3 regions of the Acidovorax sp. GW823-FHT01C06 genome follow, and region 2 is predicted to be linked to each of the others. Evidence: predicted binding sites of a transcription regulator. Region 2 holds the regulator's gene; each other region holds the start of a gene.

Region 1 (10,559 bases), on a different contig from region 2:
TGGTTCACCGCGAATCACCCACACGCCCGGGCCTTTGCCAGCGTCGAACAAGGCGCCGATGGGCACTTGCAGGCCCGCTGCCACAGAGGTTTTGTCGTCTGCGATGCGCACCACCACCGTGGTGCCCAGGGGCGCGTTGGCCAAGTCGCCTTCCAGCACATAACGGGCCTCGAAGGTGCGCGTCACCCGGTCTGCCGCGCTGGACAGCTGCCGCAGCTTGGCCGGGACGGCGAGGCCCTCTTTGCCAAACAAGGTGGCTTGCGCCTGCGAACCCATGACGGGGCGCAAGGTCTCGGGCAACTGGATGAGCGCCTCGCGGCGGCCTGCGTGGGCAAGGCGGATCATGGGTTGCCCGGCACTCACCACCTGGCCGGGCTCGGCCAGCGTTTCCACGACAACGCCGTCGCCGTCGGCCACCAGCTCGGCATAGCGGCTGGCATTGCGGGAGACATCGGCCTGGGCTTCGGCGGCGCTGAGCTGCGCCTGGGCGGCGTCTGCCGCTGCCTTCGCCTGGTCGTAGGCCGTGGCAGAAATGGCACCAGTGCCGCGCAAATCGCGGTAGCGCGCTTCATCGTCCGCCGTTTGGCGTGCACGGGCGCGTGCAGCGGCCACGGCCTCTTGCTGCGCATGGGCGGCCAGCTTCAAGTCCACCGCATCGATGCGCATGAGCGGCTGGCCGCGTTTGACGGTCTGCCCCGCATCCACCAGCCGTTCCAGCACCTTGCCCGGGACGCGAAAGCCCAGGTCGCTCTGCACCCGCGCCGCTACGGTGCCCGTGAACGCCCGGGTGGAAGCAGCCGCCTCCTGGACAACGGCGGCGCGCACCAGCGGCGCCTGGGTGCGGGGGTCGGAAGAAGCCTTTTCGCCGCAAGCGACCAGCGCCAACGGCAAGGCAGAAACGAGAAACAGGGTGGCAAGGCGAGGCCGAAGCATGAAAGTCCCTTGTGCGAATGAATCGGGACTTTCATTTTGGTTCTTGTGACCAATTTAGTCAATAGTCACAAATCCAACTCGGATCAGGGCGACAGGCTGCGCAGAACCAAGCTGGACAACTGGGCGGGCGCGTCGTTGGCGTAGTCCAGGCTGTGTTGCAGGATCAGGGGATTGAGGTAGGGGCGCATCACCAGATGGATGGCGGCGGTGGTTTCGTCCAGCGGCGTCTTGCGCTCGAAGTCGCCGGTTTGCCGCCCTTCCTGCAAAACATCCCGCAGCAGCGCCTGCAGGCGCTCCTCATAAACGATGGTGGACTGCCAGCGCTCAGTCGCTGCCGAGGTGGCGATCTCGTAGAGCTTTCTGTCCTGAAAAAAGAGCCGCAAGCTCGACTCGACAATGGCTTTGAACATGCGCCGCAGCTTCTCGGGCGGCCGATCGGCTTGGGCCACGGCAGCCCGGACCTCGCTCTCGATATCGCTCAGGCAGTTGGTGCAAATCCTCTCGCCAATGGCCTGCTTGGACTCGAAGAACTTGTAGATGTAGGCCTTGGAAAAACCGATTTCCTTGGCCAGATCGGACACGGTGGTTTTTTCGTAGCCGTAACGGCTGAAGTGCTCGGTGGCGGCCGTCACGATCTGGTTTCGCACCTCGTGGTCCGCAGGGCCCCGGCCTGCGGCGGTGGGATGGCTGGTTTTGGTCATGGGTGCAGCTTACGAGAGTCTCGCTCACTAGACAACCAGTGACCATTTGGTATTATGGTCACAACTCAATGCCCTGACGATCGGAAAACACCATGCTGCCCAAACGCACCCTCGCCGCCCTTCTTGTGGCCAGCCTGTCCGCTGGCTGTGCCGTGGGGCCGGACTATGTCCGCCCCCGTGTCGCCCTGCCTGAACAGTTCCAGGAGCGCACTCTCCGAGAGCAACCGCTGGAGAAGGCGCCCCCAAATCTGGCCCACTGGTGGTCCAGCTTTGGCGACCCGCAACTGACGCAATTCGTGTCGCTGGCGCAGCAGCAGAACCTGGACCTGGCGCAAGCCGCTGCCCGTGTGGCCCAGGCGCGTGCGGGGCTGGGCGCTGCCGACGCCGCACTGCTGCCGTCTGCCGCCGTATCGGGCCAGGCAGCACGGGCCTACCAGTCCACGCAAACGCCTTTGGGGCAGGTCCTGAGTTCGATGCCGGGCTTTGACCGGTATGGCAGCGCCTACGAGGCCAACCTAGGCGCCAGTTGGGAGTTGGATGTGTTTGGCGGCCTGCGCCGGGGGCGGGAGGCGGCCACGGCCGAGTACCAGTCCTCGGAAGCGGGCGCGATGGCCACCCGGCTGGCCGTGGCGGCGCAGACGGCAGACATCTACATCACCGTGCGTGGCCTGCAGGCCCGCCGGGACGTGGCCCGCCAGCAGGTGCAGATCCAGCAAGATCTGCTGGCCAACATCCGGCTGCTGCACGGCAAAGGCCTCGCGGCAGAACTGCAGGTGCGGCAGGCGGAAGGTGCGCTCTCGCAGGCGCAAGCGGCCATCCCCGTGCTGGATGCGTCCCTGGACACAGCGATGAATGCCATGGATGTGATCCTGGGAACGCCTCCCGGCACCCACCGCGCAGAACTCATCGCACCAGGCAACATCCCCACCACGCCCCAAGGCATCGCGACGGGCTCGCCCAGCGACCTGCTCAGGCGCAGGCCAGACCTCATCGTTGCCGAGCGCCGCCTGGCGGCATCCAATGCGCGCATTGGCGCTGCCATCTCGGAGTACTACCCCAAGCTCTCCCCCAGCGGGCTGGTGGGGAGTGCAACCTCTGTCTCCAGCGGCAACCTGTTCTCGGGCGGCGCCAGCCAGGCCACGGGCGTGCTCGGGCTGCGGTGGCGCCTTTTCGACTTTGCCCGTATCAACGCGCAGATTGAACAAGCCAAGGGGCAAGAGGCAGAAATGCTGGCCGCCTACCGGCTGGCAGCCCTCAAGGCCACGGAGGACGTGGAGAACGCGCTGTCTTCCTTTGCCCGGCGGCAGGAGCAGGTGACGGTTTTGTCCAGCGGGGTCGATTCGCTGGGGCGCGCGCGCGCAGCATCGTTCTCTGCCTACCAAAAGGGTGTTGTCAGCTTTATCGAAGTCCTGCACGCCGACGAGACCTTGCTGCAGGCAACCGAGGCGCGCGTGCAGGCTCAGACGGAATCCGCTCGCTCGGCCGTGGCCATCTTCAAGGCAGTGGGGGGCGGATGGGACGCCAATCTATCTTCAGAAAAGGCTCTCACCTTCAATGTGCACCCCTATTCCAGCGTCAAAGTCCAGCCGTGAACAGCCGTTCGTAGCGCCTGTTGCGAACGGCTGCAAGCAGCGGCGGATTCAACCGGTCGCGGCTCGTCCACTTGCACTCACCTGCACTTCATTTCCGTCCGAACTGACAATTCAGAGGAAATGGGTAAGGCCGCCGCTGCGTCCCAGCTCTTGGGTTCGGAACGATAAGAGCGAATTCTCAGCAACTTCCCTATTGATCAGCCGGAAAAGTGAGCAAGCACTTACAAAACAATGCCCTTTCAACTGCTGACTAAGCCGCAATGCGAAGCCATCAAAGCACGGTACGCAACTCTAAATGGTGGGGCCAGATTCTTGAAAAATCCACTTGAAAAGCAAGAGCAGATGAAACCTCATCAGGAGTAAATTTATTCCTATAAATCAAATTGTTACGCAACTTTGCCGCACCTGAAAAATACAAAACTTAAGTGGAATCAACAGGCAGCGAGAAAGAATCCCACGGCGCGCGCAGAGGCCGACGCCCCGAACAACCGGAGGGGAACTCCGGGTTTAGCACTCACTCATAGAGAGTGCTAACATCATGGCTTAGAGGAAAGGATTCCCGGAATGAACATTCAATCTGGAACCGCGACGACGACTTTGGCGCCCGCCAACCCCTGGGCGCTGGTGCCCCCGCTGGGCAATCTGGATGCCTACATTTCCGCTGTCAACCGCCTGCCGCTGCTCACCCACGAAGAAGAGCAGACGTACGCACGCCAGCTCAAGGACCACAACGACCTGGACGCCGCCGGACGGCTGGTGATGTCGCACCTGCGCCTCGTGGTGTCGATTGCGCGCCAGTACCTGGGCTACGGCCTGCCGCATGGCGACCTGATCCAGGAAGGCAACGTCGGCCTGATGAAGGCCGTGAAGCGTTTCGACCCCGACCAGGGCGTGCGCCTCGTGAGCTATGCCATGCACTGGATCAAGGCCGAGATCCACGAATACATCCTAAAGAACTGGCGCATGGTCAAGGTCGCGACGACCAAGGCCCAGCGCAAGCTGTTCTTCAACCTGCGCTCGATGAAGCAGGGTTTCAAGGCCGATGCTTCCGCCGCGGATGCCGCGACGCACCGGGACACGCTGTCCGAGCAGGAAATCGACACCGTGGCCGCGCAGCTCAACGTGAAGCGTGAAGAAGTCATCGAGATGGAAACCCGCATGTCCGGTGGCGACGTGCTGCTCGACCCTGCACCTTCGGACGATGGCGAACAGGCGTTTGGCCCCATTGCATTCCTGGCCGATGCCTCGCATGAGCCCACTGCCATGATCGAGTCGCGCCAGCGCGATGCGCTCGCCACCGACGGCATCGCCACGGCGCTGGACAGCCTGGACGCGCGCAGCCGCCGCATCGTGGAAGAGCGCTGGCTCAAGGTCAACGACGACGGCACGGGCGGCATGACGCTGCATGAACTGGCCGCGGTCTATGGCGTGAGCGCCGAGCGCATCCGCCAGATCGAGGTGGCCGCCATGAAGAAGATGAAGAAGGCGCTGGCCGACTACGCCTGAATGCCCGCGGGGGCGCGTTAATATCCCGCTTGTGCAGAAGTTGCCTCGAGGGGCCCCAGTTCTGGGGCCCCTTGTCGTTATGGCCCCGAACTTTTTTTGGAGGAGACCCACCCCATGTCACGCCCCGTTTCCCGCCGCGCATCGCTGCTGATCGCCCTGGCCGCCGCATCCCCCTGGGCACTCGCCCAGAACACCGCCAGGCCTTCGGCCCCCGCCGCGGCCGCGCAGGCCTGGCCGAACAAGCCGCTGAAGATCATCGTGGGCTTTCCGGCCGGCACCTCGCCCGACCTCACCGCGCGCGCTTTCTCGGAACCCCTGTCCAAGGCCCTGGGCCAGCCGGTGATCGTGGAAAACAAAGTGGGGGCAGGCGGCAACATCGGCGCCGACGCGGTGGCCAAGGCGCGCGATGACCACACCATCGGCCTGATGATCAACGGCAACATGACCATCGCCAAGATGATCAACCCTGCCGTGCCCTACGATCCGCTCAAGGACCTGGCGCCGCTCAGCCTCATCGGCACGTCGCCCCTGGTGCTGACCGCGCCCGTCACGCAGCCGGGCGTACCCGCCAACAGCGACGCGCGCGATTTCTTCGTGGCGGCGCGCAACGGCGGCGACAAATGGAGCTATGGCACACCGGGCGTGGGCACCGTGGGCCACATCGGCACCGAGCTGCTGAAGTCGCGCAGCAATATCAACCCCGTGCACGTCCCGTATCCGGGCTATCCGCAAGTCGCCAATGCCATGCTGGGCGGCCAGCTGCAGATGGCGCTGCTGCCCCCGGCGCTCGCCCAGGCCCAGGTGCGCGCCGGCAAGCTGCGCGCCATCGGCGTCACCTCGGCGGGCCGCAGCCCGCTGGCACCCGACATCCCGAGCCTGTCGGAAGCCGGTATCCGGGGCTTCAACCTGGAAATCTGGAATGCGTTTGCCGCGCCGGCCACGATGCCCAAGCCACTGCAGGCCAAGCTGGCCGCCGTGATCAGCGAGATCGCCCGCAGCGAAGACATGCGGAACAAGCTCTTTCAGCAGGGATGGCAGGTGGCAGGCACCTCGCCCGAGGGGCTGGCCAACCGCATCAAGGCCGACACCAGCCTGCTGGGCGGCGTGATTGCGATGCGCGGGATCAAGGCGGAGTAGAGTCCCACAGGCCATCGGCGGGCGGCATACATTTTGTTGCAGCGCGCCATGAACCCGGGTAAGGTCCATGGATCCTGCCCGGGTTTTTTGTTCCGGGCCCTGCCGCCCCGGAATCCCACGCCCGCATGCCCCATTGCCGTACCACCCCATCCCTGCCTTCCGGTGGCGGGTGCTGCCTGTGCGCAGGACAGCAGCAGTGCCTGCTGGGCCGGCAAGACGAAAAACGGCGCGCTGGCTGGAAGCCCCTTCTGGTGGAGCGCCCGGTGCGCAAGGGCGAGTTGCTGTTGCGGCAGGGGCAATCGGGGCAGAAGACGTTCAAGATCGTCAAGACCGGCATCGTCGTGGTGCTGTGCAGCGGCGAGGACGGCGTGGAGCGGCCGATCGGCCTGTTCGGCGCCGGGCAGCCCCTGGGCTCGACGGCGCTCGTGCAGGAACCGGCCGCCGTGTCCTGCCGGGCGCTGACCGCGGGGCGCATCTGCGAGGTGCCCGTGGAGGCGGTCCTCCAGCAGGGGCTGCTGGATTCCGAGTTGCTGCGGGGGCTTGCGCAAAGCTACGCCCACACGAACGCCCGCCTGGCCGACTGGGCACGCATCGCCCGCATCCGTGGGGTGACGGGGCAGCTGGCGGCCACCCTGCTCCAGTTGGCCAACCTGCAGCGCAGCTCCCTGGTGCGGCTGCCCAGCCACCAGGTGCTGGCCGATCTTCTCTCCACCACCCGGGAAACCATTGCGCGCACGCTGCGCCAGCTCGCGCTGCGCCATGGGCTGGTGCGCCGCGACCGCTGGCATTGTGAAATCCAGCGCGATGTCCTCATCGGGCTGGCGGGCGGCCCGGCGCAACAAGCCGGCACCTAGCCTCCGCGCGCGCAGCCCTTACAGAACGGCGGAATCCTCGCTCGCCCGTTGCGCCAGCAGAAGCTGCGCGACGTGGGCTGGCGCCACCGCCCGGGAGTACAGCCACCCCTGGTAGGCATCGCAACCGTACTGCGCCAGCAGGCCCAGCTGTTCCGCAGTTTCGACCCCTTCGGCCACGACGTGCAAGCCCAGTGTCTTGGCCAGCACGATGATGGCCTGCACGAGGACCGCATCGCCGTTGCTGTGCAGCAGAGGGTGGATGAACTCGCGATCGATCTTGATCCGGGAGACCGGCAAGTGCTTCAGGTACGCCAGGGATGAATGGCCCGTGCCGAAGTCGTCCAGGGCGATGCACACGCCCAGCGCCTGCAGGCGGCACAGCACATCGCGGGCCTGCGCGGGGTCCGCCATGGCCTCGGATTCGGTCACCTCGATCTCCAGCAGGTCGGGCCGCGCGCCATGAAGGGCCAGGCTGCGTTCGATCTGCTCCACCAGGTCGGTCTGGCGCAGCTGCTGCGCGGACAGGTTGATCGCCACGCGCAGCGGCAGGCCCGCCCGGTCCCATTCGGCGATCTGCTGGCACGCCGTGCCGATCACCCACGCACCCACGGCAAGGATCAGGCCCGTCGCCTCCGCCACGGGAATGAAACGGGCCGGGGGAACCTCGCCCAGCTGGGGATCGGTCCACCGCAGCAACGCCTCCACCGCCTGGATGCGGCCGCTGCCCACCTCCACCTGCGGCTGGTAGTGCAGATGGAGCCCGCCGTAGGCCAGGGCCAGCTTGAGGCGCTCGTGCAGTTGCAGCTTCTCCGCCATGCGGGCGCCCAGCGGCGGCTCGTAGAACGCGTAGTTCGCGCGGCCGGACTCCTTGGCGTGGTACATCGCCATGTCGGCATAGCGCATGAGAGTGGGCGCATCCTGCGCGTCCCGCGGGTACACGGCAATTCCCAGGCTCGCGCCGAAATCGAGTTCAAAGCCATGCATCTGAAAGGGCTGGCACAGCGCCGCGAGGACCTGGGCGGCCACCTGTTCCACGTCGCGGACCTGCGCGATCTGCGGCAGCAGCACGGTGAATTCATCCCCGCCCAGCCGTGCCAGCGTATCGCCGCCGCGCAGGACACTCTTGAGCCTGCGCGCCACTTCCACAAGCACCCGGTCCCCCGCGGCGTGTCCATAGCCGTCGTTGACGGCCTTGAAGTCGTCCAGGTCCAGCACCAGCAGCGCAAAGGAATGGCCGCCAAGCGCCGCTTCGGCAATGGCCTGCTCCAGCCGCTGGCCGAACTGCCAGCGATTGACCAGGCCGGTCAGGGTGTCGTGCGTGGCCTGGAAGTGCATCTGGGCCTGCAGCCTGCGCACCTCCGAGATGTCGCGCACGAAGGCCACGGCCGTGCCGCCCTGCGCGTCGGTGTAGCCCAGGGCGATATCCACCGGCACGGACCGGCCGTCCTTGCGGGCGATCCACAGATCCCGCCCCATCCCCATGGGCCGGCGCGACGGCGACTGGAAGTAGCTGTCCAGATGGCGTCCATGCGCTTCCCGCAAGGCGGGCTGCAGCAGGAGGCTGACGGGGCTGCCGCACAACTCATCGGCCGCATAGCCGGAGATGGACTCCATGGCCGCGTTGGCCATGACGATGCGGCCGCCGCGGTCCACCAGCAGGATGCCGTCGGGGGCCGCGTTCGTGGCGGCCAGGATCAGCGCGCCCTCGTCGGCCGGTGAAAGGGGTGCCGCAGCCATCACCCCAGGTCCTTCTTCATTCTTCATCCTTCATCGCGTCGGGCCCGGCCAGGCCCGTCCCCGCCGCCCCGCCACAATGGCAGGCGGTTGCGCCGGGTGGCGTCTACGTACAAGCGCATCGATGCCAGATTCCTTTGAAAAATGGATGTCACCAGAGCACCTTGCCGCGCACGGGGGCAAGGCGCATCGCATGGAGCCATCCGCCAGCGGCGGCACAGGCCCTGGGGCCACTCTAGAGAATCACGCGGGCATTGGCATCCAGATGGCCCCAACCAGGGCCTGCAACTTGCCGCGAATGTGACGTATGTCGCGTTCCTGCCCCCGGACGTGAGGCAAATCCACGACAAAAAGCCGGAGCAGGCGCCAGCAGCGCCCGGCGGCACATCCGGTCAGCCAGCTTCCGCCAGCAGCGCCTTCACGTCGGACGCCAGGGCCTGCGCTCCGCTGCCATAGCGGTTGTAGACGCGCAAGCGCCCTGCCGGGTCATAGACATAGCTGCCCGCCGAATGGTCCATGGTGTAGCTGGTGGGTGTCTTGCCGTCGACCTTCTTGTAGTAGATCTTGAAGTCCTTGGCGACGGCTGCCAGCTGCTCGGGCGAGCCGTACAGCGCCAGGAAGCTGGGGTCGAAGTTGGCCATGTAGGCCTTGAGCACCTCCGGCGTGTCGCGCTCGGGGTCCACCGTCACGAAGATGCCCTGCAGGCGGTCGCCGTCCTTGCCCAGCATCTTCTTGACCTCGGCCAGCTCCTGCATGGAAGTGGGACACACGTCGGGACATTGCGTGAAGCCGAAGAAGACCACCACCACCTTGCCCGCGAAGTCCTTGATGTGGCGCGCCTGGCCGTTGTGGTCGGTCAAGGGGATGTCGCGGGCATAGTCCGCGCCGGTGATGTCCACGCCGCGAAACTCTGCCTTTTTCTCGGAACAGGCACTGAAAATGCCCGCAGCGCTTATGGACAAAGCGGCAACAGCTATCATTTTAAGAGCACTTCTTTTGAGCATGGGCATGGTCGGGTTCACAGCACGTAATGGTCCACCAGGAGGGCTGCAAACAGAGCGCTCAGGTGAATGAGGGAAAAGCGGAAGGTCTTGCGCGCCAGCGCATCCGAGTAGTTGCGCCACAGCGCGAAGCCGTAGCCGCAAAAGCCTGCGCTCAGCACCACGGCGGCGGCCAGGTAGATCCATGAACTCATGCCGTAGACGAAGGGCATCAGGCAGCCCGCGAACAGGATCAGGGTGTACAGGAATACCTGCAGGCGGGTGAACTCGTTGCCATGCGTCACCGGCAGCATGGGCAGGCCGGACTTGCGGTAGTCCTCCACCCGGTACAGGGCCAGCGCCCAGAAGTGGGGAGGCGTCCACAGGAAGATGATGAGGAACAGGATGAGCGCTTCCGGTCCCACATCGTTCGTCATGGCCGCCCAGCCCAGCACGGGGGGCATGGCGCCGGACGCGCCGCCAATCACGATGTTCTGCGGCGTGAGGGGCTTGAGGATCACCGTGTAGACGACCGCATAGCCCACGAAGGTGGCGAACGTGAGCCACATCGTGAGCGGGTTCACCCAGAAATACAGCAGCGCGGACCCCGCCGCGCACAGCACGGCCGAGAACAGCAGCGTCTGCGCGTTGGACAGTTCTCCCTTGGCCGTGGGGCGCCAGGCGGTGCGCTTCATCTTGGCGTCGATACCCTGCTCCACGATGCAGTTGAAAGCGGCTGCCGCGCCGGCCACCAGCCACACGCCCGCGCAGGCCAGGGCCATCAGCCCCAGCTGCGGTGCGGAAGGAAGCCCAGGCACGGCCAGAACCATGCCGATGAGCGCACAAAAGACGATGAGCTGGACCACACGGGGCTTGGTCAGCGCATAGAACTGCGACAGGCGCGAGGGCGGGGAAACAACGGCGGGGGCAGCAGCACTCATGCGGACACTCTCGATGCGCCCGATGGCGCGGAAAACTCTTGGGGCGCGGATGCCGCGCGGCTGGACACCAGGGCCCAGGTCAATACCACCACCAGCGCCGCGGCGCCGCCGGTGTGCAGCACGGCGGCCACCAGCGGCCAGTCCAGAACCACGTTGGACAGGCCCGTGGCCAGCTGCAGCA
Region 2 (10,559 bases):
CAACCGCACCCGCAGCGAACTGATGACGGACCTGGGCCTTGGCAAGCGCATCGCCAGCATCGTCGCAAAACGGCTCATGGTGCTGATGTCCGAGCATGGCCACCGCCCCGACGCGCTGCTCATGACCCGCGAGCGCTATACCTCGCATGAAACGCTGTCTCAGGGGGCCGTCACGCTCGACGGCAGCGAAAACGCGTCGGTGCAATACGCCACCTGCTGCAGGCCCGTGCCCGGCGACAGCATCGTCGGCTATCTCGGCCGGGGCGAAGGGCTGGTCGTCCACAACGTGCACTGCACGGTGGCCAAGCGCCTGCAGCACAAGGACAGCGAACGCTTCATCGCGGTGGACTGGTCCGACGAGCCCACCCGCATGTTTGAAACAGGGGTCGTGGTCACCGTCACCAACGGCAAGGGTGTCCTGGCCCGCGTGGCCGCGGAACTGGCAAATTCAGAAGCGGATATCACCCATGTCGACATGGATGACGAGGCCGCGCTCGACACCACCGACCTGCGGTTTATCGTTGCCGTGCGCGACCAGGCACACCTGGAACTGGCGCTGAAAAACCTGCGCCGCACCCAGGCAGTCATTCGCGCCGCCAGGATCACGCCACAGGCGTAGGAAATCCAGCTGGCCTGGAGGCCCCACCAGCCACTCGGCTTCGGCTGCGTTGCTGCGCGGTTGGCTGCTACCCGGCTCGCGGCGGGTATCTCACCTCCACCACCTCCAGATTGCGGACACCGCCCGGCGTGGGCAGTTGCACCTCATCACCGACACGGGCCTTGAGCAATGCGCGGGCGACCGGAGAAATCCAGCTCACCTGCGACTCGTGGCTGTCCGCCTCATCGATGCCCATGATGGTGATGGTGCGCTCCACGGCCTCATCATCCACATAGGTCACCGTGGCCCCGAAAAACACCTGGTCACTTCCAGCGTGAAGGCTGGGGTCCACCACTTCAGCAATTTCCAGCCGCTGGGTCAGGAACCGGATGCGCCGGTCGATTTCGCGCAGACGCTTCTTGCCATACAGGTAGTCGCCGTTTTCGGAGCGATCGCCGTTGCTGGCGGCCCAATGCACGACGTCCACGATCTTGGGACGCTCGTTGTCGATCAGGTCAAGCAGCTCATCCCGCAGGCGGGCATAGCCAGCGGGAGTGATGTAGTTCTTGCCACCCGCAGGCAGCGGAGGCAGCGCCAATTCATCTTCGTCGCCACCGTCGGTTTCTTTGGTAAAAGCCTTGCTCATAGCCACATCTCCCGATCAGCGCAAAGCGCTCTGGACAAATGAAAAAGCCTGCAATCTTTCGATTGCAGGCTTTAAACATTGGTGCGGCTGGCAGGAATCGAACCCACGACCCCTTGGTTCGTAGCCAAGTACTCTATCCAGCTGAGCTACAGCCGCTAAGCTTTGAATTATAGCATGATTTCTTGGCGACCCTTGAAATCAGATTTTTCTGCTTGTTCCTGCCTTGAAGGCAAACTCAATTAGACACTCAACTCAACGCAAGCCAGGATTGTAATGCACTCCAGAGACTCCAAAGAGAAAAGGACTGCACTGCGACAAGAAAAATGGCTGCAATCGCGATGATCGCCCGTGCGAACGACGGGTGGTAGGGCGTGTTGGACTTGAACCAACGACCAAAGGATTATGAGTCCTCTGCTCTAACCAACTGAGCTAACGCCCCAAGCCATGCTCCAGCGCCATACAACGGGGCAAGCGCCGTATTGTAGGGGCTTTACTTGCGATGGCTGAGTGCGTTGGACACGAGCTTGGACGTGATGTCCACGATCTGGATCATCCGGTCATAGGGCATGCGCGTAGGGCCGATCACACCCAGCGTGCCCACGACCTTGCCGTCCACTTCGTACGGCGAACTGACAATGGACAGCTCTTCAAAGGGCACCACATGGCTTTCGCCGCCGATGTAGATGCGCACACCTTCCGCCTGGCTGGAGATATCCAGCAACCGCAGTATCTGGGTCTTTTGCTCGAACAGATCGAAGGCCCGCCGCAGGTTTCCCATGTCGCTGGAAAAATCGCTGACAGCCAGCAGGTTGCGCTCGCCCGAAATAACAACCTCGTCCTGCGCCTCCGACAGGGCCTCGGAACCCACGTTGACGGCCGCCTGCATGAGGGAGGCGATCTCGCCGCGCAGCACATCCACTTCGGACTTCAGGCGCTCGCGCACCTGCTCCATCGCGAGCCCCGCGTAGTGCGCGTTGAGGAAGTTGGAGGCTTCAATGAGCTGCGATTGCGAGTAGTCCGCCTCGGTGAAGATGACGCGGTTCTGAACGTCCCCCTCGGGAGAAACGATGATGACCAGAAACCGGCGCTCGGAAAGCCGCAGGAATTCGATGTGGCGAAATACCGAAGTGCGCCGTGGCGCCATGACCACCCCGACGAACTGCGAGAGGTTTGACAACAACTGCGCCGCGTTCGCAATCACCTTCTGGGGCTGCTCCGGCGCAAGCTGTGGAGGTGTCAGCGGATCCCTTTGCACCGTCAGCATGGTGTCTACAAAGAGCCGGTAGCCACGTGCCGTGGGAATGCGCCCTGCCGAAGTGTGGGGGCTTGCAATCAGCCCCAGTTCCTCCAGATCCGCCATGACATTGCGGATGGTGGCTGGCGAGAGGTCGAGCCCCGACGCGCGCGACAAGGTCCTCGATCCAACGGGCTGACCATCGGCGATATAGCGCTCGACCAGCGCTTTGAGCAACAACTTGGCACGGTCATCGAGCATGGAATGATTTTAATGATGTAATTTCGCGATGACGTCCAATTTCCGCCATGTTGCGCTCATCGGCAAGTACCAGGCTTCATCGGCAGGCTCCATGGGCGACAGCTCTCGCCAAGCCTTGGAAGACATCGCCCATTTTCTGGAGCGCCAAGGCTGTGAAGTGATGCTGGAGGCTGAAACCGCCAGCAACACCGGGCTGACACACTACCCAGCCTTGAATGTAGACCAGATAGGCTGCCAGTGCGACCTGGGCCTCGTGGTCGGAGGCGATGGCACCATGCTCGGCATAGGCCGCAGGCTTGCCCGGTTTGGCACCCCCCTGATCGGCATCAACCAGGGGCGGCTGGGCTTCATCACGGACATTCCGTTTGACACGTACCAAGCCACCCTGCTGCCCATGCTGCAGGGCGAGTACGAGGAAGACCTGCGGCCGCTCATGCACGCCACGGTGGTGCGGGATGAGCGGATTGTCTTTGAGGCCCTCGCGATGAACGATGTGGTGGTGAACCGGGGCGCCACGTCGGGCATGGTGGAGCTGCGTGTCGAGGTGGGCGGCCGCCTGGTGGCGAACCAGCGCGCAGACGGCCTCATCATTGCTTCGCCGACGGGGTCCACGGCCTACTCGCTTTCCGCCGGAGGGCCGATGCTGCACCCCTCCATTCCAGGATGGGTGCTCGTGCCCATTGCCCCCCACACGCTGTCCAACCGCCCCATCGTCCTGTCGGATGCCACCGAAGTGGCGGTCGAGGTGGTCAGCGGAAGGGATGTCAGCGCCAATTTCGACATGCAGTCCCTGGCCTCTCTGCTGCACGGGGACCGCATCCTGGTCAAACGGTCGGAGCATTGCGTGCGGTTCCTTCACCCCCTGGGCTGGAACTACTTTGCCACGCTGCGCAAGAAACTACGTTGGAACGAAGGAGGTTCCTGACCATGGCGCTCAGGCGGATCACCCTGCGTGATTTTGTGATCGTTCAGGCGCTGGAGCTTGAACTGGGCTCCGGCTTCACCGTGCTGACCGGAGAAACCGGCGCCGGCAAGTCGATCCTGATTGATGCCCTGCAATTGGTGCTGGGCTCCCGTTCGGATGCGGGCGTGGTTCGCGAGGGCGCAAACAAGGCCGACCTGTGTGCGGAATTCGACTGCCCGGCCCATGTTCACCCCTGGCTGGAGGAAGCGGGCTTCGACATCGATGACCTGCTGCTCTTGCGCCGCACCGTGGACGCGCAGGGTAAAAGCCGGGCATGGATCAATGGAACGCCCGCCACTGCGGCTCAACTGCGGATGCTGGGCAACAGCCTCCTGGACATTCATGGCCAGCATGCGTGGCAGAGCCTCACGCGGCCTGACTCCGTGCGCGGGCTGCTCGACGCATTTGCAGGAGTGCGCACCGCAGAGACCACCGCACGCTGGGCCCAATGGCGTGCGGACCAGAAGGCCCTGCAACAGGCGCGCCAGGCGCAGGCCACGCTGCAGCAGGAACGTGAGCGCCTGCAGTGGCAGATCAGCGAGGTGGACAAGCTGGCCCCCGCCAATGGCGAATGGGAAGAGCTCGACGCCCAGCACAAGCGCCTCTCGCACGCGCAGGCCCTGTTGGAAGGCGCGGAGGGCGCGATCCAGACCCTGCAGGACGACGAGGTCGGGGCGCTCGCCGGGCTCTCGCGCGCGCACGCCCTCCTGCAAAGCCAGGAACATATTGAGCCCGAGTTCGCCAATCTTGCGGACATCCTCTCCTCCAGCCTCGCGCAGGCGAGCGATGTCGTGCACTCGCTGCAGCTGTACTTGAGGCATGCGGAGATCGACCCACAGCGCCTGGCAGAACTCGACGCGCGCATATCGCTCTGGATGACTCTGGCGCGCAGGTACAAGCGCACTCCCGCAGAGCTGCCTGCCCTGCTCGCAGGCTGGAAGGAAGACATGCGCCGCCTGGATGCGGCCACCGATCTGGAGCAGTTGCAGGCCGCGGAAGCCTCCAGCGCCAAGGCCTACCAGGCATCGGCGCGGTCTCTGTCACTGGGCCGCGCAAAGGCAGCTCCCCGGCTGTCCCAGGCCATCACGCTGGCCATGCAGGGCCTTGGCATGGAAGGAGGGAAATTCGAGGTGTCCGTCACCAAAGCGCAGGAGCCTTCAGCCCATGGCATCGACGACGTCGTCTTCCTCGTGGCCGGCCATCCCGGCATGACCCCCAAACCCATCGGCAAAGTGGCGTCGGGGGGCGAGCTGTCGCGCATCTCCCTTGCCATCTCGGTGACGACCAGCGAATTGGGCATGGCGCCCACGCTCATCTTTGACGAAGTGGACTCCGGTGTCGGCGGTGCGGTGGCCGAAACCGTGGGACGCCTCATGCAGCAACTGGGCAGCAACCGGCAGGTGCTCGCAGTCACCCATCTGCCCCAGGTGGCAGCCTGCGCCCACCATCACCTGAAGGTTTCCAAGCGCAAGAGCCCACAAGGCACCACCAGCACCGTCCTGGCGGTTCAGGAGGAGCAACGTGTCGCGGAGATCGCCCGCATGCTGGGAGGGGAACGCTCCACGGGCACGACACTCGCCCACGCACGAGAAATGCTGGATATCGCTGCCGCAACTTCGGAAGGAAACGGCTGATGGCGCTCGAAATCGTCCTCATCACCGGCATGTCGGGCTCCGGAAAATCCGTGGCGCTGCATGCCCTGGAAGACGCTGGGTACTACTGCGTGGACAACCTGCCGCCCGAACTGTTGCCGGCCTTCGTAGCACTGGAGCACCGCCACCACGGGAACCGCGTTGCCATCGCAATGGACGTCCGCAGCGCCACATCCTTGCACCAGGTGCCGCAGGAGCTCCATAGGCTCAGGAGCCAGGGTGTGCTGGTGCAATCCATTTTTCTGGATGCAACGATCGACACCCTGGTGCGGCGCTTTTCGGAAACACGGCGACGCCACCCACTGTCGCACGACGACCTCCAGCAGGGGCGCAAGGCGCTGGTGCAGATCATCGAACTGGAGCGCGAGCTGCTGGCCGAGCTACGAGAGCAGTCGCATGTGATCGACACGAGCACGATACGGGCCTCGCAACTGCAAAGCTACGTCAAGAGCTTGATCGTCACGGCCCGGGGGCAGATGACCCTGGTGTTTCAATCCTTTGCGTTCAAGCGCGGCATACCGATGGACGCGGACTACGTCTTCGATGTTCGGATGCTGCCCAATCCGCACTATGAGCCCTCATTGCGTGATCTGACCGGGCTGGACGAGCCTGTTGCCCACTTCCTGCGCCAGCAGCCCGACGTCTCGTTGATGCAGGCGCACATCGAGCAGTTCCTTGCGCACTGGCTGGAAATGCTTGACCGCAACCACCGCAGCTACGTTACCGTGGCCATAGGCTGCACCGGTGGCCAGCATCGCTCGGTCTATCTGGTGGAGCGCCTCGCCGAGGTTCTGAACAGCCGCTGGACCGCACTGAAGAGGCACCGGGAACTGGATGGGCGGTAAGGCGCGGTACCGCGCACACCCCCACCCCCATCACCAAAGCTGCGCCTGCGTCGAATCAAGCAGCTTGCGGATAGGCGCCGGCAGGCCGATGGAGTGCCATTCGTCGGCACCAAACCACCCGCCGTCTTCCGTGGGACGCTCTGCAATGTCCCCCGCGACCAGAACGGGATGAAGATGCAGATCCCTGTGCGTCAGCACGTGAAGAAACGGCTGCAGCTCATTGCAGGAAATGCGGGACGCATCGCCCAAAGACGCGACACAGCCCATGAGAGAGGCACCGTCGGCAAATACCGGAACGCAGTGCATTCCCGCCCAGATGCCAGCCGCCGGACGACGCTGCAACCAAACCCGGCCCCCGGGATTTCGAAGCACGAGCAGTTGCCAGGATTCTGAACGGCGCACCAGCCTGCGCGTCTTGACGGGATAACGCTCCGCGTCGCCGGCCCTGGACGCTGCGCAGCCGCTTGCCAGGGGGCACTGCCCGCAGCGCGGCATTTTTGGAGTACAGACCGAGGCGCCCAGATCCATGAGCCCCTGCGTGTAGCGGGGCATGGCAGCATGCAGATTTTTCCTGGGGAGCAGTGCCTGCGCCTCCTCCCACAACAGACGTTCATTTCCTGCCGACGCCAGGTCCTTGTCGAACCCCAGCAGGCGCGTGAGCACCCTGCGGACATTGGCATCCAGAATGGGGACTCGCTCAGAAAAACAGAAGGCTGCGATCGCTCCCGCCGTGGACCGACCAATCCCCGGCAAAGTCGCCAGCACCGCGGCAGTGTCGGGAAATACGCCCCCATGTTCGGCGACCACCTGCTGGGCGCAGCGATGCAGGTTGCGGGCACGGGTGTAGTAGCCCAGCCCGCTCCACAGCCCCATCACTTCATCCTGCCCGGCCTGCGCCAGCGCCCTCACATCGGGGAAACGCGCAAGAAAACGCGCGTAGTAGTCGAGAACCGTGGCAACCTGGGTTTGCTGCAGCATGATTTCCGACAGCCAGACCCTATACGGATCACGTGTTTGCTGCCAGGGCAGATGGTTGCGCCCGTGCGTCGACTGCCATGCGACCACGCGCTCCGCCACGCTCCCGTGCTCCGTGGCGCTCATGCCGAGACAGGATGGCTGCTGTCGGTGGTCGCGGATTCCAGTCCCGGCAGGGCAATGAGCTTCGCGGTCAGTTCCTGCAGCCTGTGCTCCAGCTGAACCAGCTCGTCCTCGCTCGACTCTATTTCCGCGATGCGCTCCACCAAGCCACTGGCCGCATGCTGTATGCGATCGACGGCTTCGATGCGGCGCGCAAAACTGCGGCGACGTTCACGCAATTGGGCATCCAGCTGGGCGGTGGCGGATTTGCTCCACAGTTCCAGATCGTTCGCTGCGGACTCGTACACGGTACGCAGCCGCATGGCCAAGGCCCGCACCAGGCGTTCCGCGAACTCGGGCTGTGCCAGCTTCAGCGCATTGCCCATGCCGAGGTACTGCAGATGGCTTTGTTCGATCTGGTTCAGATCGTGCGTGAAATGCTCCAGCTGGGGGGCTGAAGGCACTTGAAGGGAAAAACCGAACTCGGCATTGAGTTGCCTGAACGTTCCACCCAGCATGGCCTGGATCTCGGTGCCCGATGCCTGTGCCTTGTCCAGTGTGCCGCGCAGTTTGTCGAAGGTCTGGACATAAATTTTCTTGACCCCCAGCTTGAGCCCCTTCTGTTGCAGCGTCTGCGCCAGTTCAGAGAGTTCCGCCTTGAGCGCCTTGGCGCCCAGTTGCTGGAACACGTCACGGAGAAGCTTGAGGTGAACAGCGCGCACCGCCTGTATCTTGGTCGTGCTCAGGTCGAATTCGCGCTGCTCCTGCTCGACGCGGTGGCGCATCGATTCGATCACCGATGCGTTCTTGCCACGGAGGCTGCGCAACTCGGCCATCTGGTCGTCGAGATCGCGGCGCCGGATATTGATGACGCGGGAGGTTTCAGTGCGCAGGCTGGCGACGCCATTGGCCACCGCCGCCCGCAAAATCGACTGACGCCGGCCCATGATGCCCTTGGCCAGAGCCTCTTCCAACACCGGCAGTCCGCTGGTTTCCAGCAGCAGATCGTCGGCGGTGATCTTGGCGACCAGGCCTTTCTGCGCGGACACCGGGACCACCCTCTCCAGGGGAACCCCCAGCATTTCCGCGGAAGTGCTGCACTGGCGCTCCATCTGCGCCTGCACCTGTTCGGCCGAGTTGAGCGTGTCCCACAGCGTATCGATCTTGTTCAACACCACCAGCCGAGCATCCATGCTGTCCGCTGAAATGGCCAGATGCTCGCGCCAGATGGACAGGTCGGAACGGGTCACGCCGGTGTCGGCACTCAGGATGAAAACGACCGCATGTGCCTGCGGGATGAGATTGACCGTGAGTTCGGGCTCCGCGCCCACGGCGTTCAGCCCTGGGGTATCGAGGATCACCAGCCCCTGCTTGAGCAAGGGGTGCGGAATATTGATGATGGCGTGGCGCCACATGGGCACTTCCACGAGCCCCTGGGCGTCGGGCACGGGGTTCTCATCGGTCAGGTCATCGTGCCAGAAACCCAGTGCGCGCGCGTTGTCCAGGCTGACCTTGCGCACTTCGGCGACTTTCTCGAGCGCCTTGGCAATCTGGTCTGCGTTGCCGACGTCCAGAGGAATCTCCTGCCAGCGATCCGTTTTGACCCTCCACTCGGCCAGGCTCTGCATCTGCAGGCGGGTTTCAATCGGCAGCAACCGAAGGCTGGGCGCCACGCTGGCGTCGTAGCCGAGTTCCGTGGGGCACATGGTGGTGCGCCCCGCACTCGCAGGCATGATGCGGCGTCCATAGTCGGCAAAGAAGATCGCGTTGATCAACTCGGATTTGCCGCGCGAGAACTCGGCAACGAACGCCACCATGACCTTGTCGCTGCGAACCTGCTCCTCCAGACGGTGCAGCCGTTCCTGCACGGCAGCGTCCATGAGCTCGTGCGAAGACATCCACTCGGCCAGCCGCTTGAGTTGCTGGGCGAACTCACGCCGCCAGACGCCGTGCTGGTCGAACTGCTCGTTGAATGAAGGTCCCACTGTGCTCCCAGAGATCTATGTATGGCCTACAAGGCAGGCATATACACAAAATATAGCATCGACGGCCCACGGGCTGTCATTTGGGCCAGGCCGCGCCCCCGCTCGCCTCAGGGCCGCTGGCATGCCGGGCAAAAATAGCTGCTCCGCTGTCCTTGGCGCAGAACGCGTATCGGAGTGGCGCACACGTGGCACGGCGCTCCATCGCGCCCATAGACATTTGCCTGGGTCTGAAAGTGCCCTGCGGTGCCATCCGCATTGGAAAAGTCGCGCAATGTACTGCCCCCCAGCTCCACCGCCCGCGCAAGCACCACGCGAATGGCTTCATGCAGTTTCCGCACCCGTGCGGGCCCAATGCGCGAAGCACTCGTGGTCGGCCGGATGCCGGCCAGGAAAAGCACTTCCGAGGCATAGATGTTGCCGACCCCCACCACAAGCCGGCCGGCCAGGAGCAACTGCTTGATGGGCATCTGGCTCTTTTTCAGCCCCGACTGGAAGGCCACGAGAGAAAACGCATCCGACAGCGGCTCCATGCCCAATCCCCCGAGCAACTTGGCAGCGACCGGGTCCTCCTCCCCCGTGGCGTAAACCACCGCACCGAACCGGCGGGGGTCATGCAGCCGCAGCGTTCCCTGGCTGGTCACCATGTCGAAGTGATCATGGACGCCCGCCGCAGGCAACCCTCGGGTGAACCGAAGGCTTCCGGACATCCCGAGGTGCAGGAGCAGGACCCCGCTGCTGGTATCGGCCAGCAGGTACTTGCCGCGACGGCGCAGGTCCACCACGTGCTGGCCTATCAGGGTCTGAGGGGGGCAACCCAGGGGCCAGCGCAGGGGTTTTCCCAGTGTGACGGCCTCGATGCGGGCGCCAGTGATGGCATCGGCCAAACTGCGGCGCGTCACTTCCACCTCGGGCAACTCAGGCATACGAAGACCCCGGCAATGGGTTAACAGGCATGGATTATTATGACCCGATGGTGCCATTTCACAGTTTTCGGATCGCCGCATTGACTACCGTTATAGCGGTAGCTGCCCACTCAGCATGGGCGCAACAGCCGGGGGGCGACGCCCCTCCCGCCACCGGCGAAGCCCCCGTGGCATCCAATCCGGCGCTGGATGCGGAATTGTTTTACGAGATTTTTCTGGGCGAGATCAGTGCTCGGACCGGTGACCCGGGTGCCGGCTACGCGTTCATGCTCGAGGCGGCACGCCGCAGCGCGGATGGACAGCTTTACCAGAGGGCAGCGGACATCGCACTGCAGTCGCGCTCGGGCGAGTACGCGCTGGCAGCCGCCAAGGCG
Region 3 (10,559 bases), 160 kb from region 2:
GCCCGAATTCAGCCGCTATGCCAAGCAGTTGCAGGACAGCCTGCTGCGCGCCAGCGCCGACACCGAGGAGACCGCAGCATGAGCACCCCCTACCCTGCAGCGCCCATCGCCGCGCCCTCAGCGGCTGAACGCAGCACACCCGTGCGCGCTGCCTCAGCCCCCAAGCCGCGAGCACCGCGCGTGCCGCTGATGGCCCAGCCCCGCGTGCAGCGCGTGGTCTACCCCGTGCTGGTGGGCCTGGTGCTCATTGCGCTATGGCAGGGCCTGGTCACGGCCATGGAGCTGCCGCCCTACCTGGTGCCCTCGCCCCTGCTCATGCTCAAGACGCTGTTCACCGACTGGGCGGCCCTGGGCGGATCGCTCTGGGTCACCGTCAAGATCACCGTGCTGGCCTTTGCCGTGGCCACGGTGGCCGGGGTGCTGATCTCGTTCTTGTTCGTGCAGAGCAAGCGCATCGAGACGGCGCTGTTCCCGTACGCCGTGCTGCTGCAGGTCACGCCCATCGTGGCGGTGGCGCCGCTGATCATCATCTGGGTGAAGGACCCGACCGCGTCGATGGTGATCTGCGCCGCGCTGGTGGCGCTGTTCCCCATCATCAGCAACACCACGCTGGGCCTGCGCAGCGTGGAGCCGGACCTGCAAAGCTACTTCCAGCTCAACCGTGCCACGCGCATGCAGACCCTGCTGCGCCTGCGCATACCGAGCGCGCTGCCCTACTTCTTCGGCGGGCTGCGCATCTCCAGCGGGCTGGCGCTGATCGGCGCCGTGGTGGCCGAGTTCGTGGCCGGCACGGGCGGCCAGGGCGCGGGCCTAGCGTACCAGATTTTGCAGGCGGGATTTCAGCTCAACATCCCGCGCATGTTCGCCGCGCTGCTGCTGATATCGCTGACCGGCGTGGCGCTGTTCGCGCTGATGGCCTGGGGCACCCGCTTGGCCCTGGGCAGCTGGCACGCCAGCGAAAACTCGCACGACTGACCCTACCCCCCGACCGAACCGCCTTCATTTTTTGACACCGCGCACGCGTGGTGGGGCCGCGCATTGCCCGCCACCACCCGCCGCACAGACAGGAGAGACACATATGACCACCGTAACCGCCCCCCAACTGCCCGAACAACTGCCCGGCCTGGACTGGATTGCTGACCCGCTGCGCGTGGGCCGCCTGTCGCAGGACTTCGCCTGGTTCAGCCCCGTGCTCAAGCGCGATCTGGCCGGCAAGCGCGGCGACGTGGCCGTGCGCCCGCGCACCGAGGATGAGATCCGCCAGGTGGTGGCGGCCTGTGCGCGCGCGCAGATCCCCCTGACCGTGCGCGGCAGCGGCACCGGCAACTACGGGCAGAGCACGCCGCTGCATGGCGGGGTGATCCTGGACCTGTCGGGCTACAACGGCTTTGGCTGGGTGCGCGGCGCCGTGGGCCGGGCGCAGGCGGGCATCCGCCTGTCGGACTTCGACGCGCAGGCCAAGCCCCTGGGGCAGGAGCTGCGCTGGCTGCCCTCCACCTACCGCAGCGCCACGCTGGGCGGGCTGTTCGGCGGCGGCTTTGGCGGGGCCGGGTCGATCAACCACGGGCCGCTGGCCGCGCCGGGCAACGTGCTGGCGGTGCGCGCCATGACGGTGGAGCCCGAGCCCCAGGTCATCGAGCTGCGCGGCCCCGAGGCCATGCTGCTGCACCACACCTACGGCACCAACGGCATCGTGCTGGAGCTGGAGGTGGCGCTGACCCCCGCCGTGGCGTGGACGGAGTGCATCGTCACCTTCACTGACTTCGACGCCGCGCTGGAATTCGCCGACCGCTTTGGCGCCGCGCCGGGGCTGGAGAAAAAGGAGGTGTGCTTTCTGGCCGCGCCCATCCCGGCCTACTTCACCAGCCTGGCCGAGCACCTGCCCGCGGGTTGCCATGCGGTGATGCTGCTGGTGGCCCCGCACTCCGAAGACGGCATGCGCGACATGGCCACCCGGTCCGGCGGCACCGTCAGCTACCGCAAGACCGCCGACGAGGTGGAAAAGAGCCACAAGACCCTGCTCGAGTACACCTGGAACCACACCACCCTGCACGCGCTGAAGGTGGACAAGACGCTCACCTACATCCAGAGCGGCTTCAACCCCGCCACCCGGCTGGAGCAGGTGAAGGCGCTGGAAAAGGCCCTCGGCGGCGAGGTGATGATGCACCTGGAGTTCCTGCGCACCAAGGAAGGCGCGTTCAACTGCAGCGGGCTGCAGCTCATCCGCTACAGCACCGAAGAGCGCCTGAACCAGATCATGCAGATCTACCGCGACCACGGCGTGCAGATCAACAACCCGCATGTGTACATCGTGGAGGACGGCAAGCAGAACAACCTGGATCCTGCCGTGGTGGGCACGAAGCGCCGCTTCGATCCGCAGGGCTTGCTCAACCCCGGCAAGCTGCGCAGTTGGACCTCCCTGTAGTGACGGGGGTTTTCTGCCATCGCCAATCCATCTGGTGGCACCTTCCGATGGCCAGGGCGAAGCAAACGTAGGAACCGGCGCATGGGCGTGATGCCGGCCCCCGTGTCGGTGGGCGCGCACCTGCAAAAGACCCATGGACTGGTGCAGGTGGGCACCAGCCCCGACGCACAGGAGCAGTTCCACCTGATCTACGGCGCGCGCAAGGTGATGCACCCGCTGCTCACGCGCCTGCTGGAGGCCGAAAAAAGCGGAATGCTATTGAATCAATAGCTGTTTGCGCTTATTGGAAAAGCGCTGGAGGCCAGTTTCATTCAAACCCCCAGGCGCCGCCGCCCACGCCAGCCCAGGGCGCCCAGCAGCGCCGACAGCAGCAGCACGCCCCACTCCGACAGCGTGGGGATGGCCTGCGCACCCACTACGGGTGGCGCGGCAAACAGCAGCATCGCGTGCGGGTCGGTGATCGCGCCCGGCGTGGTGGTGTCGCCGTCGCCCACGCCGTTGTCCGTCACGGTGAAGGTCAGCCGGTTACCCGCCACGCTACCGTGAGGGAACCACGTGGACGCCGGGGCGCCCACGCTGGCGGGGCCGAACTTGTGGGGCTGCAGGCCCGCCAGGCTGCCTGCGGGGTAGTCCATCTGCACCGCCAGCGTGGCGCCCGCGCAGCCCGTGGCGGCAAAGCGCAGCACGCCCAGCGGGGCCGTGGCGTTGGCGGGCAGGTTGTCGCCTGCGGTGGCAGCGCTCAACGTGAGGCTGCCCACCACGCAGCCCGCCGGGCCGCCGCTGATGCCCACCACCACCTGCTGCCCCATGCCGCCGCCGGGCAGCGGCAGGCTGACCGGGCTCACGGTGTGCGTGATGCCCGCCAGGGCGCCCGTGTTGTTGGCGTCGCCGCCGTAGCTGGCGGTGATGGCCTGCGTGCCCATGGGCAGGGTGTTCACGGCGCAGACGGCAGCGCCGCCGACGAGGGGCGCGGCCGCGCACAGCGGCACGCCGCCTGCGCTGAACGCCACCGTGCCCGTGGGGCTGTCCGCCCCGGACAGCGTGGCGGTAAAGGTGACGCTGGCGCCTCCGGGGCTGGGGTTGGCGCTGGCGGCCAGGGCCAGCGCGGGCGTGGCATGGGTGCTTGTCGGCAACGCGTCGGACACCATGCCGTTGACGAACACGCGCAGCGCGTAGCGGCCACGCGGCAACACGCCCGGCGCGGCCACGTCCACCGTGGTGGCCGACGATGCCGTGGGCGTGAGCCAGCGCGTGGCGCCGTTGTCCAGCCGCCGCAGCTGCACCAGCGGCAGCGGCGTGGGCGATGCGCCCGTGCCACCGCCGCTGGCCTCGCTGTCGCCGTGCAGGCGCAAGCCGCCCAGGGTGAAGGCGGTACCGTCCACCAGGCGGGCCGGGCCGCTGGCAAGCTGGGGCACGCGGGCCGCTGGCACGGTGCCTCCAGCGGGGTCATAGCGTTCGGCACTGGCCAAATTGCCACCGGAACCAATGCCGCCCGCGGCCAGCACGTGGCCCGAAGGCAGCAGCACGCTGGCGTGCTGCGCACGGCCCGTGATCAGCGGTGGCGTGCTGGCCCAGGTGTTGGCAGCGGGGTCGTACAGCTGGCTGCCGCTCCGTGCCCCGCTGAGGTAGCCCCCAACCAACAGCACCTGGCCGCCGGGCAGCAGCATGGCCGTTGGATCGCTGCCGCCGGTACCTGCGGCCAGCGTGCCCGCGGGCGACCAGGTGCCGGTCGCCGGGTCATACAGCTCGGCGGTCAGCTCGGCGGTGGGGCTGTTGAAGGGGCCGGTGGCGCCGCCCGCCACCAGCACCTTGCCCGAGGGCAGCAGGGTCGCGGTGTGGTCGCTGCGCGGGATGGCCAGCGCGCCCGTGGCGGTCCAGGTGTCTGATTGGGGGTCGTAGATCTCCGCGAGGGCGGTGCGGCCACCGTTGGTGAACCCGCCCGCCACCAGCACGCGCCCATCGGGCAGCATCACGCTGCTGCCAAAGTAGTGCCGGACCGAGAGCATCGGCGCGCGCAATGCCCAGGTGTCGGTCGCAGGGTCGTAGAGCTCCACGGTGTTGCTGGATGGGCCTGTCCCGTTGGCCCCGCCGACCACCAGTACCTTGCCCGACGCCAGCAGCGCGGCGCCCCCGCCTCTGTGTGCGGCGTTCATGGGGCCGGTGGCCGTCCAGGTGTTGGTGTTCTCGTCGTAGCGCTCGGCGCTGGCACCTGTCCCGCTGGCCACCAGCAACTGGCCGGACGCCAGCAAGGTCAGGGTGGGCATTTCGCGGCTGGTGAGGTGGTTGGCGGCAGGGCTCCAGCTGTTGCCCACGGGGTCATACAGCCGTGCGGAGGTCGACAAACTGGTAATCGCCAACACCTTGCCTGACGGCAGCAGCGAGGCCCGCGTGACGCTGCCCCCCATGCCCATGCTGCCCGCCGCGCTCCACGCGCCGCTGGCGGGGGTGTAGACCTCCGTGCTGGCCAGAAGCGGGCCGGCGCCGGCGCCAGCCACGGCGAGCACCGTGCCATCGGGCAGCACCGTGGCCGTGTGGTAGAGGCGCGGGCTGGCCAGCGCGGGGGCCGCAGTCCAGCTGTTGGTGCCGGGGTTGAACAACTCGGCGCTGCCGAGCAGCCCATGGATCAAGTTGGAGCCTGCCGCGACCAGCACCGTGCCGTCGGGCAGTAGGCTGGCCGTGTGGCTGAAGCGCCCCGTGGTCAGCGGGCTTACGGCGGTCCAGGTGCCGGCACCGGGGTCGTACAGCTCGGCCTGGGCCAGGGCCAGGGCCAGGCTGTCGGCTCCGCCCACCACAAGGACCTGGCCGCTGGGCAGCAAGGTGGCTGTGTGGTCATAGCGCGCGGTGGCCAGCGTATTGCCGACGGTGGTCCAGGTGCCCAGGGCGGGGTCGTAGAGTTCGGCGCTATTCAAAGCGGCGCTGCCATTGGCCGTGCCCCCTGCGACGAGCACCTTGCCATCGGGCAGCAAGGTGGCTGTATGTTCAAAACGCGGCTGGGCCAGGGCGCCGGTGTCGGACCAGGCGCCCAAGCCGCCGTTCGCGGCGGGGTCGAAGAGCTCCGCCGGGCTGGTGGCTGGGCCGGGGGGCCATCCCCCCGCCACGAGTACCTTGCCATTGGCCAACAGCGTGGCGGTGGCTTCGCGGCGGGCATGGCCCAGGGCGCCAGCGGCGGCCCAGGTGCCAGTGGCGGGGTCATACAGCTCGGCACTGGCCAGGACAGCGCCATCCATGCCCCCCGCCACCAGCACCTTGCCGCTGGGCAGCAACGTGGCGGTGTGGCCTTGGCGCGCCGCAGCCATGGCGCCCGTGGCCGCCCAGGCGCCGGTGGCAGGGTCGTACAGTTCGGCGCTGGCGGTGCGCGCGTTGCCTGCCACTTGCCCACCGGCCACCAGCACCTTGCCATTGGGCAGTACGGTGGTGCTGTGGTCGCTGCGCGCGGCAGCCAGGCTGGCACCGCTGGCCCAGCCCACAGCCTGCGCCTGCGCAGCGCCCGCCTGGAGCAGCAGCCAGCCCCCCAGCAGCCAGGCCAGACACAAGGCGGCACGGTGGCGCGCGGACAGCAGGTTTCTTGGCATGTTTTGACCTCCAGCGCTTATCCATTCAGCGCAAGCAGCTATTGTTTTGATAGTTCTTCAGCCATGCGCCTGCGCACAGGCGAGTGGTGCGCGCGATGCTGCCATCGCGCCGGGCCGTTGTCTGTCCTCAGAACTGATGACATCACACAGCTCACCATAATATGGGCGCGGCGCCCCGTCATGTGCACGATCGCAGTCGTCACGAACCCGAGGGGGGCAGTCAACGAGGTGCAAGCCACGGGAAGGCAACCAAGGAAAAGACAGAGGACAACCTTCGGTTCACGACGGCGCATGGTTCCTCTGGGTCGACACGCGCCGGTCACACACCAAACCGGTCACTCGCACCGGTATCCCCGTCGGCAACGATCGAACGCTCGGTCTCGGCGGAGCAGTGGCCGTCGGTGCGGCTGCCCGTCGATTGACCGCTCAATACGAAGCCGTCGCTCAGGTTGTCGACGCGAATGACTTGGTACAGCCTGTAGCTGACCTTGAAGTACGACCGCAGTGGTCAATGGCAAAGTGCGTTATTGCTCACTTCCAGTTCAAACCTCTGTGGCTGGTGCTCAGCTAAATGGCGTTCATGCGAGGTGCTCCTCGGGTTCTCGGTCGCGGGTTGTCAAAATCTAAAGTTGAATGGCGGAACAACGAAAGTAGAGTGGCGTTCCGCAACATCCGCAGTAACAGACAGCCGAAATGTGCGCGGCGTCTTGAAACCGCCACAAATGCCCGTATCATTAGCACTCACCACAGACGAGTGCTAACACCGCACCGCCTGCCGGAAATTTCGCAGCGCCTGGTCCCCCGGGTGCTGGTAAGTCAGCTTTTTTTCACTGAAAACAGGAGCAATGCAATGAACCTTCGCCCTCTGCACGATCGCGTGATCGTCAAGCGTATCGAAAGCGAAACCACGACCGCCTCCGGCATCGTGATCCCTGACAATGCCGCTGAAAAGCCCGATCAAGGTGAAGTGCTGGCCGTTGGCCCCGGCAAGAAGAACGACAAGGGCGAACTGATCGCCCTGAACGTGAAGGTCGGCGACCGCGTTCTGTTCGGCAAGTACTCGGGCCAGACCGTCAAGGTCAAGGGCGACGAACTGCTGGTCATGAAGGAAGACGACCTGTTCGCAGTCGTCGAGAAGTAATCCTTTCTCCTTCGGTTTACTCACTTTTTCATAGCTGCTAGCGCTTTACCAATAAGCGCTAGAAGCATTTTTGATTCAAATCTTGTAGGAGCCAAACATGGCAGCAAAAGACGTAGTTTTCGGCGGCGAAGCCCGCGCACGCATGGTTGAAGGCGTGAACATCCTGGCCAATGCGGTCAAGGTGACCCTGGGCCCCAAGGGCCGCAATGTGGTGCTGGAGCGCTCGTTCGGCGCCCCTACCGTGACCAAGGACGGTGTGTCCGTGGCCAAGGAAATCGAACTCAAGGACAAGCTGCAGAACATGGGCGCCCAGCTCGTGAAGGAAGTGGCCTCCAAGACCAGCGACAACGCTGGTGACGGCACCACCACCGCCACCGTGCTGGCCCAGGCCATCGTGCGCGAAGGCTTCAAGTACGTGGCCGCCGGCATCAACCCGATGGACCTCAAGCGCGGTATCGACAAGGCCGTGACGGCCCTGGTCGCCGAGCTGAAGAAGGCTTCCAAGCCCACGACCACCTCCAAGGAAATCGCCCAGGTGGGCTCGATCTCCGCCAACTCCGACGAAACCATCGGCAAGCTGATCGCTGACGCCATGGACAAGGTCGGCAAGGAAGGCGTGATCACCGTGGAAGACGGCAAGTCCCTCGACTCCGAACTGGACGTCGTGGAAGGCATGCAATTCGACCGCGGCTACCTGTCGCCCTACTTCATCAACAACCCAGAAAAGCAATCCGCGATTCTGGACAACCCCTTTGTGCTGCTGTTCGACAAGAAGATCAGCAACATCCGCGACCTGCTGCCCACGCTGGAGCAAGTGGCCAAGGCCGGCCGTCCGCTGCTGATCATTGCCGAAGAAGTCGAAGGCGAAGCCCTGGCTACCTTGGTCGTGAACACCATCCGCGGCATCCTGAAGGTCGTGGCTGTGAAGGCACCTGGCTTCGGCGACCGCCGCAAGGCCATGCTGGAAGACATCGCCATCCTGACGGGCGGCAAGGTCATCGCTGAAGAAGTGGGCCTGACCCTCGAGAAGGTGACCCTGGCCGATCTGGGCCAGGCCAAGCGCATCGAAGTGGGCAAGGAAAACACCATCATCATCGACGGCGCCGGCGCTGCGGGTGACATCGAAGCCCGCGTCAAGCAAGTGCGCGTGCAGATCGAGGAAGCCACCAGCGACTACGACCGCGAAAAGCTGCAAGAACGCGTGGCCAAGCTGGCTGGCGGCGTGGCCGTGATCAAGGTCGGCGCTGCCACCGAAGTCGAAATGAAGGAAAAGAAGGCCCGCGTGGAAGACGCGCTGCACGCAACGCGCGCAGCTGTGGAAGAAGGCGTTGTGGCCGGTGGTGGCGTGGCCCTGCTGCGTGCCAAGCAAGCCGTGGGTGACTCGATCAAGGGTGACAACGCCGACCAGGAAGCCGGTATCAAGCTGGTGCTCAAGGCCATCGAAGCGCCCCTGCGCGAAATCGTGAACAACGCCGGCGGCGAAGCCTCGGTGGTGGTGAACGCAGTGTTGGCCGGCAAGGGCAACTACGGCTTCAACGCTTCGAACGACACGTACGGCGACATGCTCGAGCTGGGCATCCTGGACCCCACGAAGGTCACCCGCACGGCCCTGCAGAACGCTGCCTCCGTGGCGTCGCTGCTGCTGACGACCGAAGCCATGGTTGCAGAAGCACCCAAGGACGAGGCCGGTGCCGGCGGCGGCATGCCCGACATGGGCGGCATGGGTGGCATGGGCGGCATGGGCATGTAATGGCCGGCCGCTCCGGGTGGAACCCAGGTTCTGCCCGGTAGCCCACAAAAAACCCCGCAGGTCGCAAGACCTGCGGGGTTTTTTACTTGGAACACGCGAAGCACGTCGTGGCACGGGCCGCTCTTTCGACATTTGTACCGCGATTCACTGCACCGCGCCAACCCAGAGCAAGGGGCCCGGCCTTCGCATGGGCACTGTCCCGTGCCAGTGCCGCCGTGCAAGGGCCGCCCCGCTGCATGGGCGGCGTCCCCCTCGGGGAAGACGCGAAGCGGCTCAGGGGGGTTAAAACCTATACGTCGCGCTCAGCACCACGTTGCGGCGCGTGGCCCACCAGCAGTCGCCGCGCGACAGGCAGGTGCTCATGTACTTCTTGTCGGCGAGGTTGCTGATGTTGAGGGCATAGCGCCAGTCCTGGGTGTCGTAGGCCAGCAGCGCATCGACCACCCCGGCGGACGGAACCTCGGGGCCGGTGCCGTCGCGGAACGACGACAGCCAGCGGTAGCCCGCGCCCGCCGAGAAGCCGCGCACACCGCCGATGGAGAAGCGGTACACGCCCCACACGGCGGCCTGGTGGCGGGGAAGCCCTTCCAGCAGGGGATCGACGTCCGTGTAGTTGTAATGGGCCGTCAGGTCGAAGGCCGTGGCCACGCGGGCCTTGTACTCCAGCTCCAGGCCCTTGTTGCGGGTCTGGCCCACCTGCAGCGAGTTGTCGGGGTTGGTCGGGTCGGCCACCTTCTGGTTCTTTTCCTTGAGGTCGTACACCGCCGCCGTGAATTGCGTGGAGCTGCCCGCGGGCGCGTACTTCACCCCCACCTCGATCTGCTCGCCCTGCAGCGGCTTGAAGCGCTGGCCATAGGCGTTGGTGCCGCTCACGGGGCTGAAGGACTCTGCGTAGCTGATGTAGGGCGTCCAGCCCCCGGCCAGCTGGTACATCACGCCCAGGCGCTTGGTGGTGTCGCTCGTGCGGTCATCCGTCTGGCCCGCCAGGCCGTTCACGGCGCGGTCGTGGCGCAGGCCGGCGATGAAGATCCACGGGCCCCACTTCATCTGGTCCTGCACATACAGGCCGCTTTGGCGCTGCACGTTCTCGGGCCTGGCGATGAGCGTGGGGTTCAGGCGGTGGCCGTACACCGGCGCATAGGCGTCGATGGGCGTGTTGTAGGCATCGTCCGCCTCGTTCTTGTTCTCGGTCTGCCGGTTCCAGTCCACGCCCAGCAGCAGCTGGTGGCTCAGCGCGCCGGTGGTGAGGTTGCCCTGCAGGTGGGTGTCGACCGCGGCCATGCGCGTGCGCGTGATGTTCTTGCCGTAGATGCGGCCCGTCAGGCGCTGGTTCACGGGGTCCCAGCCGAACCCGCCGGGGACCGTGAAGAAATCGGCGTAGTGGTAGCCGCCGCGGTTCTCGTTGCGCGCCAGGCGCAGGTTCTGGCGCACCGTCCAGGCATCGTTGAAACGGTGCTCGAACAGGTAGCCGATGGATTCGCGGTCGCTGTCGTAGTAGTCGCCGGGCTCGCCGATGAAGCGGTTGATGGGCAGCATGCCATTGGGGTTGGGCAGCAGCGTGCCCGACCAGGGCAGGAACTGCGCCGTGCTGCCCGTGCGGTCCTGCTGCCAATGGGCCTGCAGGGTGAGCGACGTGGCGGCATTGGGCCGCCAGGCGAGCGAGGGCGCGAT

What was found. The regulator HrcA, encoded in region 2, represses chaperone genes, less so after heat shock. The targets are predictions, from matches to a motif close to TTAGCACTCNNNNNNNNNGAGTGCTAA.
Region 1: the regulator HrcA is predicted to act here: its motif matches at 3,734-3,760, upstream of rpoH (RNA polymerase sigma factor RpoH).
Region 3: the regulator HrcA is predicted to act here: its motif matches at 6,732-6,758, upstream of AC1RCS_RS04230 (co-chaperone GroES).

Annotation. Positions count from the first base shown of each region.
Region 1 is NZ_JBXAKN010000015.1:58,717-69,275, reverse strand. It holds gene AC1RCS_RS23940 (efflux RND transporter periplasmic adaptor subunit) at 1-933, opposite strand, end outside; gene AC1RCS_RS23935 (TetR/AcrR family transcriptional regulator) at 1,017-1,634, opposite strand; gene AC1RCS_RS23930 (efflux transporter outer membrane subunit) at 1,727-3,226, shown strand; gene rpoH (RNA polymerase sigma factor RpoH) at 3,791-4,732, shown strand; gene AC1RCS_RS23920 (Bug family tripartite tricarboxylate transporter substrate binding protein) at 4,847-5,869, shown strand; gene AC1RCS_RS23915 (Crp/Fnr family transcriptional regulator) at 5,995-6,723, shown strand; gene AC1RCS_RS23910 (putative bifunctional diguanylate cyclase/phosphodiesterase) at 6,742-8,460, opposite strand; gene AC1RCS_RS23905 (SCO family protein) at 8,850-9,467, opposite strand; gene cyoE (heme o synthase) at 9,476-10,378, opposite strand; gene AC1RCS_RS23895 (COX15/CtaA family protein) at 10,375-10,559, opposite strand, start outside.
Region 2 is NZ_JBXAKN010000001.1:1,096,379-1,106,937, reverse strand. It holds gene AC1RCS_RS05015 (RelA/SpoT family protein) at 1-619, shown strand, start outside; gene greB (transcription elongation factor GreB) at 687-1,244, opposite strand; tRNA gene AC1RCS_RS05005 (tRNA-Arg) at 1,324-1,400, opposite strand; tRNA gene AC1RCS_RS05000 (tRNA-Ile) at 1,607-1,683, opposite strand; gene hrcA (heat-inducible transcriptional repressor HrcA) at 1,735-2,739, opposite strand; gene AC1RCS_RS04990 (NAD kinase) at 2,768-3,664, shown strand; gene recN (DNA repair protein RecN) at 3,667-5,337, shown strand; gene rapZ (RNase adapter RapZ) at 5,337-6,200, shown strand; gene mutY (A/G-specific adenine glycosylase) at 6,231-7,301, opposite strand; gene AC1RCS_RS04970 (dynamin family protein) at 7,298-9,262, opposite strand; gene mutM (bifunctional DNA-formamidopyrimidine glycosylase/DNA-(apurinic or apyrimidinic site) lyase) at 9,370-10,185, opposite strand; gene AC1RCS_RS04960 (tetratricopeptide repeat protein) at 10,215-10,559, shown strand, end outside.
Region 3 is NZ_JBXAKN010000001.1:935,118-945,676, reverse strand. It holds gene AC1RCS_RS04255 (ABC transporter ATP-binding protein) at 1-82, shown strand, start outside; gene AC1RCS_RS04250 (ABC transporter permease) at 79-975, shown strand; gene AC1RCS_RS04245 (FAD-binding oxidoreductase) at 1,079-2,425, shown strand; partial or broken gene AC1RCS_RS04240 (LysR family transcriptional regulator) at 2,507-2,695, shown strand; gene AC1RCS_RS04235 (IPTL-CTERM sorting domain-containing protein) at 2,737-5,997, opposite strand; gene AC1RCS_RS04230 (co-chaperone GroES) at 6,848-7,138, shown strand; gene groL (chaperonin GroEL) at 7,236-8,888, shown strand; gene AC1RCS_RS04220 (TonB-dependent siderophore receptor) at 9,171-10,559, opposite strand, start outside.